DNA from 2 places in the Acidovorax sp. GW821-FHT10A04 genome. Region 2 is predicted to be linked to the other one. Evidence: predicted binding sites of a transcription regulator. Region 2 holds the regulator's gene; the other holds the start of a gene.
The links. Region 2 encodes FNR, which switches genes on or off when oxygen is low (the NO sensors DNR and NnrR bind a similar motif). Its sites were predicted from a motif close to TTGATNNNNATCAA; they were not measured.
Positions count from the first base shown of each region.

Region 1: the regulator FNR is predicted to act here: its motif matches at 1,772-1,785, upstream of AC07PF_RS06675 (hemerythrin domain-containing protein).

Region 1 is NZ_JBWKNZ010000002.1:497,107-501,686, reverse strand. Features, by position in the region: gene AC07PF_RS06680 (alkene reductase) at 3-1,127, shown strand; gene AC07PF_RS06675 (hemerythrin domain-containing protein) at 1,135-1,713, opposite strand; gene AC07PF_RS06670 (methyl-accepting chemotaxis protein) at 1,860-3,524, opposite strand; gene AC07PF_RS06665 (heavy metal translocating P-type ATPase) at 3,671-4,580, opposite strand, start outside.
Region 2 is NZ_JBWKNZ010000006.1:189,407-193,986, forward strand. Features, by position in the region: gene AC07PF_RS14960 (sulfite exporter TauE/SafE family protein) at 1-656, opposite strand, end outside; gene hemN (oxygen-independent coproporphyrinogen III oxidase) at 659-2,041, opposite strand; gene fnr (fumarate/nitrate reduction transcriptional regulator Fnr) at 2,214-2,933, shown strand; gene AC07PF_RS14975 (histidine phosphatase family protein) at 2,938-3,510, opposite strand; gene AC07PF_RS14980 (Bug family tripartite tricarboxylate transporter substrate binding protein) at 3,673-4,580, opposite strand, start outside.

The DNA.
Region 1 (4,580 bases), on a different contig from region 2:
GCATGTCCACACCTTCGCTTTTCGATCCCATCCAGGTCGGTGACATCCACCTGGCCAACCGCATCGCCATGGCGCCGCTCACGCGCAACCGCGCACCCAATGCCGTGCCGGCCGAGATCACGGCCACCTACTACGCACAGCGCGCGAGCGCCGGCCTGCTGATCACCGAGGCCACGGCCATCAGCCACCAGGGCCAGGGCTATGCCGACGTGCCGGGCCTGTACGGCACCGAGCAGCTCGATGCCTGGAAGAAGGTCACCAGCGCCGTGCACGAGGCCGGCGGCAAGATCGTGACCCAGCTGTGGCACGTGGGCCGCATCTCGCACAACGACCTGCAGCCCGATGGCGGCGCGCCCGTGGCGCCCTCGGCCCTCATCGCCAAGTCCAAGACCTACCTGATCGACCGTGAGACCGGCAAGGGCAGCTTCGCGCCCACCTCGCAGCCGCGCGCGCTCGACGCCTCGGAACTGCCCGGCATCGTGCACGCCTACGCCGCCGCCGCCCGCAATGCCGTGGAGACCGCCGGCTTCGATGGCGTGGAGATCCACGGCGCCAACGGCTACCTGCTCGACCAGTTCCTCAAGACCGGTGCCAACCAGCGCACCGACGACTACGGCGGCAGCATCGAGAACCGCGCCCGCCTGCTGCTCGAAGCCACGCGCGCCGCGGTCGACGCCGTGGGCGGCGGCAAGGTCGGCATCCGCCTGTCGCCCGTCACGCCTGCCAACGACATCGTGGACGCGGACCCGCAGCCCCTGTTCGACTACGTGGTGCGCCAGCTCGCCCCGCTGGGCCTGGCCTACATCCATGTGATCGAAGGCGCCACCGGCGGCCCGCGCGAGCTGCCCGACCGCCCCTTCGACTACGCCGCCCTCAAGGCCGCCTACCGCGCAGCCGGCGGCAAGGGTGCCTGGATGACCAACAACGCCTACGACGCCGGCCTGGCCGAGCAGGCCGTGGCCGACGGCTCAGCCGACATCGTGGCCTTCGGCAAGCTGTACATCGCCAACCCCGACCTGGTGGAGCGCCTGCGCAAGAAGGCCCCGCTCAACGCCTGGGACCAGAGCACCTTCTACGGCGGCGGCGAAAAGGGCTATACCGACTACCCGACCCTCCAGTCGGCGTGAATCCGACCTACCCCAGTCCTATGGGATGGGGGGCCCGCATCACGATGCGGGTGAACAGGCGGTCATAGGCCCCATCGCGGGCCGGCCCCTGCGCCAGCGGGTTGGCGTTGCTGGCAAACGCCGCATCCACGGCCGCCCAGTCCTGCGCCTCCAGGTGCGCATGGGCCGCGGGCAGCACCACGGTTTCCTCGATCCGCATGTGCTCCAGGTAGAAGGCCACGTAGCGCTGCAGGGCCTCCTCGAAGGCGCTGCGCCGCGTTTCTCCCAGCAGCTCCCAGGCCAGCAGCAGGTGCTGCAGTTCGCGCACCGCGGCCTCGCCGCCCGCATGCTCGCGCTCGAGCTGCGCAATGGCCGCCGCCGCCTCGGGCGCGCGCTCGGCCACGCACGGAAACAGCCACTGCGATTCCTTGGGGTGGTGCTGCTTCTCCGGGAATTCGTCGATATAGAACAGCATCGCGCGCATCACGTCGAAGAACGCCGCCGGTGCATCGGCCGGCCCCCGGTCCAGCATCAGCTGCAGCGAGCGCAGCACCGCTGCCAGCGACGCATGCTCGTCGCGGATGGTCCGCACACTGGCATGAGGCATGGCCTTGCTCCCAAAATTTCCATGGACCCAAGGGTGCCATGCCGGTGCCCGGGCCGACCTGACGCAGGTCAATGAAAGCCCCATGAAAAAGGCCCCGCTCGCCGAAGCGTGCGGGGCCTTGCCCTGGCGGCAGCCGTGGGGCTGCGTCAGCGTGCCAGCAGCTGGCGCGAGGCCGCGGGCGCGCGCAGCGCTGCAGGGCGCTGCGGCTGTGCCACCGGGCCGCCACCATGGCCGCCATGGCCCATCGACTCGGCGAGCTGGAACTGCTGCACCACCTCCGACAGGCGCGCCGCCTGTTCGCGCAGCGACTCGGCCGCCGCGGCGGACTCTTCCACCAGCGCCGCGTTCTGCTGCGTCATGCGGTCGATCTCGCCCACCGACTGGTTCACCTGGCCGATGCCGGCCGACTGCTCGGTGGCCGCCGCCGTGATCTCGCCGATGATGTCACCCACGCGCTGCACGCTGGCCACGATCTCCTTCATGGCCGTGCCCGCGTCTTCCACGTGGCGCACGCCGCCGTCCACGGCGGTCACGCTGTTGTGGATCAGGCCCTTGATGTCGCTGGCTGCTGCCGCCGAGCGCTGGGCCAGGCTGCGCACTTCCGACGCCACCACGGCAAAGCCACGGCCCTGCTCGCCCGCACGGGCGGCTTCCACGGCCGCATTCAGCGCCAGGATGTTGGTCTGGAAGGCGATGGAGTCGATCAGGCCGATGATGTCGCCGATCTTGCGGCTCGATGCCGAGATCTCCTGCATGCTGGCCACGGCCTGCTGCACCACCGAGCCACCGCGCGTGGCGGTGTTGGAGGCCGACGCCGCCAGCTGGTTGGCCATCTGCGAGGACGATGCCGTCTGCTGCACGGTGGAGGTCAGCTGCGACAGCGAGGCCACGGCCTCCTGCGCGTTGCTGGCCGTCTGCTCGGTGCGCTGCGACAGGTCCTGGTTGCCGGTGGCGATCTCCTGGCTGGCCGTGGCGATGTTGCCGCTGGCATCGCGCACCTGCGCCACCAGCGCGCCCAGGCCCTGCTGCATGTCGCCCAGCGCGCGCTGCAGGTCGGCCACCTCGTCCTTGCCGTCGGCCACGATGGGCTGCGACAGGTCGCCCCCGGCAATCGCCTGCGCCATGCGGCGCGCATCGGCCAGCGGGTTGCAGATGGAGATCATGTTCAACAGCGTCAGCGGCACCACCACCACCACGGTGATCAGCACGGCCAGCACGAACAGCCACTTGGTCTGGCTGGTCACCTTGCCCTGTTGTTCCACGGCCTGGGTCACGTCGGCGCGCAGCACCGTGTCGAGCTGCACCATGAGCTTGTCGGCCTGGTCGAACTCGGCCACGGCCTTGCCGCTCATGCGGTTGGCGATGGTGGCCGTGTCGTAGCCGCCGGCTTCGAGCTGGCGCGCCACATGCGCGAACTGCTCGCGGTAGCTGTCCAGGCGCTTGATGATGTCGCGCACCACCGGGTTGTTTGCGTCCTCAGGCCCTTCGAGCAGCTGGGCCGCGACCTTCTTGGCCTTGTCCTGGCTGGCCAGCCACTTGGCGTGTGCCGCCTTCACGACCTCGGGCTTCTCGTAGCCGATGATCATGTCCTTCTCGAGCTGGCGAATGGTGCCCATTTCGCCGCGCAGCTCGGCCATGTGGCCGACTTCGGCAAACGAGTGGGACATGAAGTCCTCGCTGAGCGCCGCAATGCGGAACATGCCCAGCATGCCGGCCCCTCCGAGCAGGCCCAGCAGCCCCAGCACCACGGCAATGGCGCCCAGCATTCGGAACCGAATGGTGAACTGCCGCATGAGCGCGAATAGATTCATGTCTGTCATCCTTCATTGGTGTGTGTGCCGGTGCCGGACTGCAAGGGATGCCCTGCCATGCAAGGCACCCTGCCCCCGTGTCCGCCCGACTGCAACAAAACGTTGCAGTTTGCCAGACATGTGTGACCATGCGCCATACGTGTTTATCACATGCGCCAGCGCTTGAGTAAGAGGGCATTCGCCATCACGCTCACCGAGCTGAGTGCCATCGCGGCGCCCGCCACCACCGGGCTCAGGTAGCCCAGGGCCGCGAGCGGGATGCCGGCCACGTTGTAGGCGAAGGCCCAGAACAGGTTCTGGCGGATCTTTTGCACCGTGCGGTGCGAAATGTCGAGCGCTGCCGCCACCAGCCGGGGGTCGCCGCGCATCAGCGTGATGCCTGCCGCATGCATGGCCACGTCCGTGCCGTTGCCCATGGCCATGCCCACGTCGGCGGCGGCCAGGGCCGGCGCATCGTTCACGCCGTCGCCCACCATGGCCACCACATGGCCTCCCTGTTGCAATGCGGCCACCCGCGCCGCCTTGTCGCCCGGCAGCACCTCGGCCATCACCTCGCCCGCTGCCGGATCGAGCCCCAGTCGGCGCGCCATCGCCTCGGCCGCGCCGCGGTTGTCGCCCGACACCATCACCGTGCGGATGCCGCGGGCCTTCAAGGCCGCCAGCGCCTCGCGCGCACCCGGCTTGGGCTCATCGCCAAACGCCAGCAGCGCGCGCAAGGCCAGGCCCTGGGCCGTGCGCTCGGCCATGGCCGAGACGGTGGCGCCTTCGGCCTGCAGGGCCTGGGCACGCGCGGCCAGGGGCCCCAGGTCGACCCCCAGCTCCTGCATCCAGCGCAGGCTGCCCACCAGGACGCTGGCGCCCTGCACCTCGCCCTCCGTGCCGCGCCCGGGCACGGCACGCACCGCACCGGGGGCCTGCACCGCCAACTGCCGCGCCTGGGCGGCCCGCACCACGGCGCGCGCCAGCGGGTGTTCGCTGCCGCTCTGCACCGCCGCGACCGCCGCCAGGGCCTCGCCCTCGTCCACGCCCGGCGCCACCTCGAAGGCCGTCACCCGG
Region 2 (4,580 bases):
AGCCCCCCGGCCACGCGGGTGCCCCAGTCGGCCCGGGCCTGGTTGATACGGCTGCGCAGGCGCGACCAGAGCCAGGGCCCGCCCACCAGCCACAGGCCGCTGCCCAGGGCAAACAGCGCCATGGTGGCACCGCCCTGCACCGGCCCGCCACTGAGCGCGGCCACCAGCAGGGCCGAGTACAGCAGGCCGCAGGGCATCAGCGCCCACAGCAGCCCGGCCACGCCCACGCCACCCGCCCCCGCCGTGAGGGGCTGTACGCGCCGCCAGACCGAGCGGCCCAGGCCTTCAACCCAGGCCGGCTGGCGTGCCTGCACCATGAGCAGCAGGCCCCAGGCCACCATGCCCAGGTGCGCAAAGGTCCAGGCAGGCTGCAGCGCGGCCGTGCGCTGCGTGAGCCAGGCCAGGCTTTCCATGGCCTGGGCAGCCACCGCACCCATGCCCGCATAGCCCGCCACCCGCCCGCCATGGAAGGCCAGCAGCCGGCCCAGGGCCAGCGATGGCGGTTCCAGCCCGGCACCCGTCGGCCCGGCCCAGCGCACCGCTTGGTCCCCCCCCCGCCCGACGAGCGCCGCGCAGGGCGCGGCGCACATGGCCAGGCAGTGCGGGCCGCCGGCCAGGCCCATGAGCAGCGCTGTCCAGCCCAGGGTGGCCAGCATGGTCAGATGATCCGGGAGAAGCGGGCGCGGTTGCGGTCCGCTTGAAGATAGCGGTCGAACACCATGGCGATGCCGCGCACGAAGAACCAGCCCATGGCCGAGACGAAGATGCCCTCGTCGGTCACGCTGACCAGGCCCTGCTCCTGCAGGCCCGCCAGTTGCTCCAGCTCGGCCGCGAAGGTGCGCCTGAAATCGATCAGCCAGCCCGCCTCGATGGACTCGAACAGCAGCTCGCCCTGGCACATCAGCGCCATGATGACGGCGCGGCGCACCAGGTCGTCGCGGTTCAGTGCCAGGCCGCGCACCACGGGCAGGCGGCCCTGGTCCAGCAGGTCGTAGTACTCGTCCAGGGTCTTGGCGTTCTGGCTGTAGGTGGCGCCCACCCGGCCGATGGCCGACACGCCCAGGGCGATCAGGTCGCAGTCGGGCTGCGTGCTGTAGCCCTGGAAGTTGCGGTGCAGCCGCCCCTGGCGCTTGGCCACGGCCAGCGCGTCGCTGGGCAGCGCGAAGTGGTCCATGCCCACGTACACATAGCCGGCGTCCATGAACTGCTGCAGCGAGCGCGAGAGCATGGCCACCTTGGAAGGCGCCGCCGGCAGCTCCGCCGGCACGATGCGCCGCTGCGGCTTGAAGCGCTCAGGCAGGTGGGCGTAGGCATACAGGGCGATGCGGTCGGGCCGCAGGGCCTTGACCTGCTCCAGCGTGCGGTCGAAGGACTCGGGCGTCTGCCGCGGCAGGCCGTAGATCAGGTCCACGTTGACCGACTCGAAGCCCAGGCTGCGCGCCGCCTCCACCAGCACGAACACCTGCCCGGCCGGCTGCACGCGGTGCACGGCCTTCTGCACGTCGGCATCGAAGTCCTGCACGCCAAAGCTCAGGCGGTTGAAGCCCAGCTCGGCCAGCACCGCCAGACGCTCGGCCGTCACGGTGCGCGGGTCCACCTCGATCGAGTATTCGCCGCCCGGCGCAAACGTGAAGCTGCGCTTGAGCACCGCCATCAGCTCGCGCAGCTTGTCGTCCGACAGAAAGGTGGGCGTGCCCCCGCCCAGGTGCAGCTGGCTCACCACCTGGCCCGTGCCGCAGTGGGCCGTGTGCAGCTCCACCTCGCGCGCCAGGTAGCGCAGGTACACGTCGCCCCGGTCGTGGTGTTTGGTGATGATCTTGTTGCAGGCGCAGTAGTAGCACAGCGACTCGCAGAACGGAATGTGCACATACAGCGACAGCGGCAGCGCCTTGCCCGGCGTGCCCGCCTTGCGCTGGGCCAGGGCCAGCACATAGTCGCTTTCGCCAAAAGCCTCGACGAAACGGTCGGCCGTGGGGTAGGAGGTATAGCGGGGGCCCGGCACGTCGAAACGGGTCAGGAGTTCGGGCGTCACAGCGGTCATGGGGAGCGTTTCCTTGTTGGATATGCACTTTGCCGCAGGCCTGCGCCCCCGTCCTTGACCTGGATCAAGTGTTGCGAGGCCCACAGGGCCCACAATTTGATTCATGTCAGCCACCACCACGCTCCTCTCGCCGGATGCGATCCGCTCGCAACCCCCAACAGCTGCTGCCCCCATGAACCCGCTCACCATCAAAGTCGCCTGCTCCAACTGCAACCTGCGCGAGCTGTGCATGCCCGTGGGCCTGAACGACGCCCAGTTGGAGCGCATCGACGAGATCGTGGCCACGCGGCGCAAGGTCAAGCGCGGCGGCACGCTGTTTCGCAACGGCGAGACCTTCACCTCGCTGTACGCCATCCGCACCGGCTTCTTCAAGACCTGCGTGGCCACCGAGGATGGGCGCGACCAAGTGACGGGCTTTCAGATGGCGGGAGAGATCATCGGGCTGGACGGCATCGTCAACGACCACCACACCTGCGACGCCGTGGCGCTGGAGGATGCCGAGGTCTGCGTGATGCCCTTCGACCGCATCGAGGAACTCTCGCGCGAGGTCACGGCCCTGCAGCACCACGTGCACAAGATCATGAGCCGCGAGATCGTGCGCGAGCACGGCGTCATGCTGCTGCTGGGCAGCATGCGCGCCGAGGAGCGCCTGGCGGCCTTCCTGCTGAACCTGGTGCAACGCCTGCATGCACGCGGTTTCTCGCAGTCCGAGCTGGTGCTGCGCATGACGCGCGAGGAGATCGGCAGCTACCTGGGCCTCAAGCTCGAAACCGTGAGCCGCACCTTCTCGAAGTTCGTCGAGGACGGCATCGTCGAGGTCAAGCAGCGCCACGTGCGCATCCTCGATACCGATGCGCTCAAGCGCATCGTCAATTCGCAGACCTGTAGCTGAACCTTCAGCCGGGAACCTGCAGGCGGGCCAGCACTTCGACTTTGCCGCTGCGGTCGACCCGCAGGATCAGCGCCTCGCCGGAACTGGTGTTGCCGCCCGCCAGGTCGGACAGCACGAACATGTGGGTGAACCAGGCCTCGAAACGGCCGGGGCGCTCGGATACAGATACCAGCGCCTGGCGCAGTTCGCGCAGATGCTCGGCGCCCGTGGTCTCGGGCGTGCCGCGCGGGGAGCCCAGCGCGGGCCACACCTGGGGCGCGGCGAATGCCAGCGTGGCGCTGTCGATGCAGCGGCACCAGGGGCTTGAAAGCACCCTGGCCGGCTGCAGTTGGCGTTCCTTGAACCATGCACCCGTGCGCCTAGCCTGCGCACGGCCCTGGTCGTTCAGGTTGCGTTGCGTGCTGCAATCGCCCAGGCGAAACCCCGGTGGATCGAAGGTACCCGGCGCCAGGGCATGGCGGAATGCCGCCACCACCCCACCCTCGCGCAGCAGGGCCTCGGCTTGCGAATCCTGGGACGCCCAGGCGCGCAGCGTGGCAAAGGCCAGGCCGGCACCCAGCACGGCGCGCCGGCCCATGGCCGCGTCCAGACGATGATGGGAATGGCAGGACAGCATGAAACTCCCCGTGGCGGACGGAACCGCTGGGCTCCACTGTAGCGGGGAGTGGCCCGATGGCCCCTGCCCGGCGCAAACCTGCAGCGGCCCAGGGGTCTTGGCGGGAGCGTGCGTGCTCCCTCCTCAATCGAGCGAAATGCGCTGCGCCTTGATCAGCTTGTGCCACCGGTCCGTCTCGGTGCGGATCAGGTCCGCATACTGGGCCGGGGTGCTGGCTACCGGCTCGATGCCGAAGTCGATGAGCTTTTGCTTGACCGCAGGCTGGTTGATGGCCGCAGCCACCTGTTTTTGCAGCGAGGCCACCACGTCCGCCGGTGTGCCTGCGGGCGCGACGATGCCCACCTGGGCCGAGGCCTCGACGTTCTTGAAGCCCAACTCGGCGAAGGTCGGCACATCGGGCAGCTGCGGCAGGCGCTTGGCACTGGCCACAGCAAGGGGGCGCACCTTGCCGGCCTTGATGAAGGCTCCGCCGGCGGCCAGGTCGACCATCATCGCGGGGATCTGGCCGCCGGCCAGGTCGGTCAGCGCGGGCGCAGCGCCGCGGTAGGGGATGTGGGTCATGAACAGGCCGGCATCGACCTTGAGCAACTCCATCGCCAGGTGGTGCGGGCTGCCCGCGCCGGCCGAGCCGAAGCTCATGGCGCCGGGCTTGGCCTTGGCCTTGGCGACGAAGTCCTTGGCGTCCTTGAAGTCGGCGCCTGGGTTGACCACCAGGATCATCGGGAACTTGCCCATCAGCGTCACAGGCAGCAGGTCCTTGCTGGGGTTGTAGCTGAGCTTGCTGTACAGCGCGGGGTTGAACACCATGGTGCCGTTGTCGGCCGACAGGATGGTGTAGCCATCGGGCGCGGCGCGGCCGGTCTCGGCGGCGGCAATCGCCGTGTTGCCCCCGGGCTTGTTGTCGATCAACACCGGTTGGCCGATCTGGGTCGAGAGCTGCTGGCCCACCGTGCGCGCGAGAAAATCGGAACCGCCGCCCGCCGGGTACGGCACCAGCCAGCGGATGGCCTTGGCCGGGTAGGTTTGCGCGC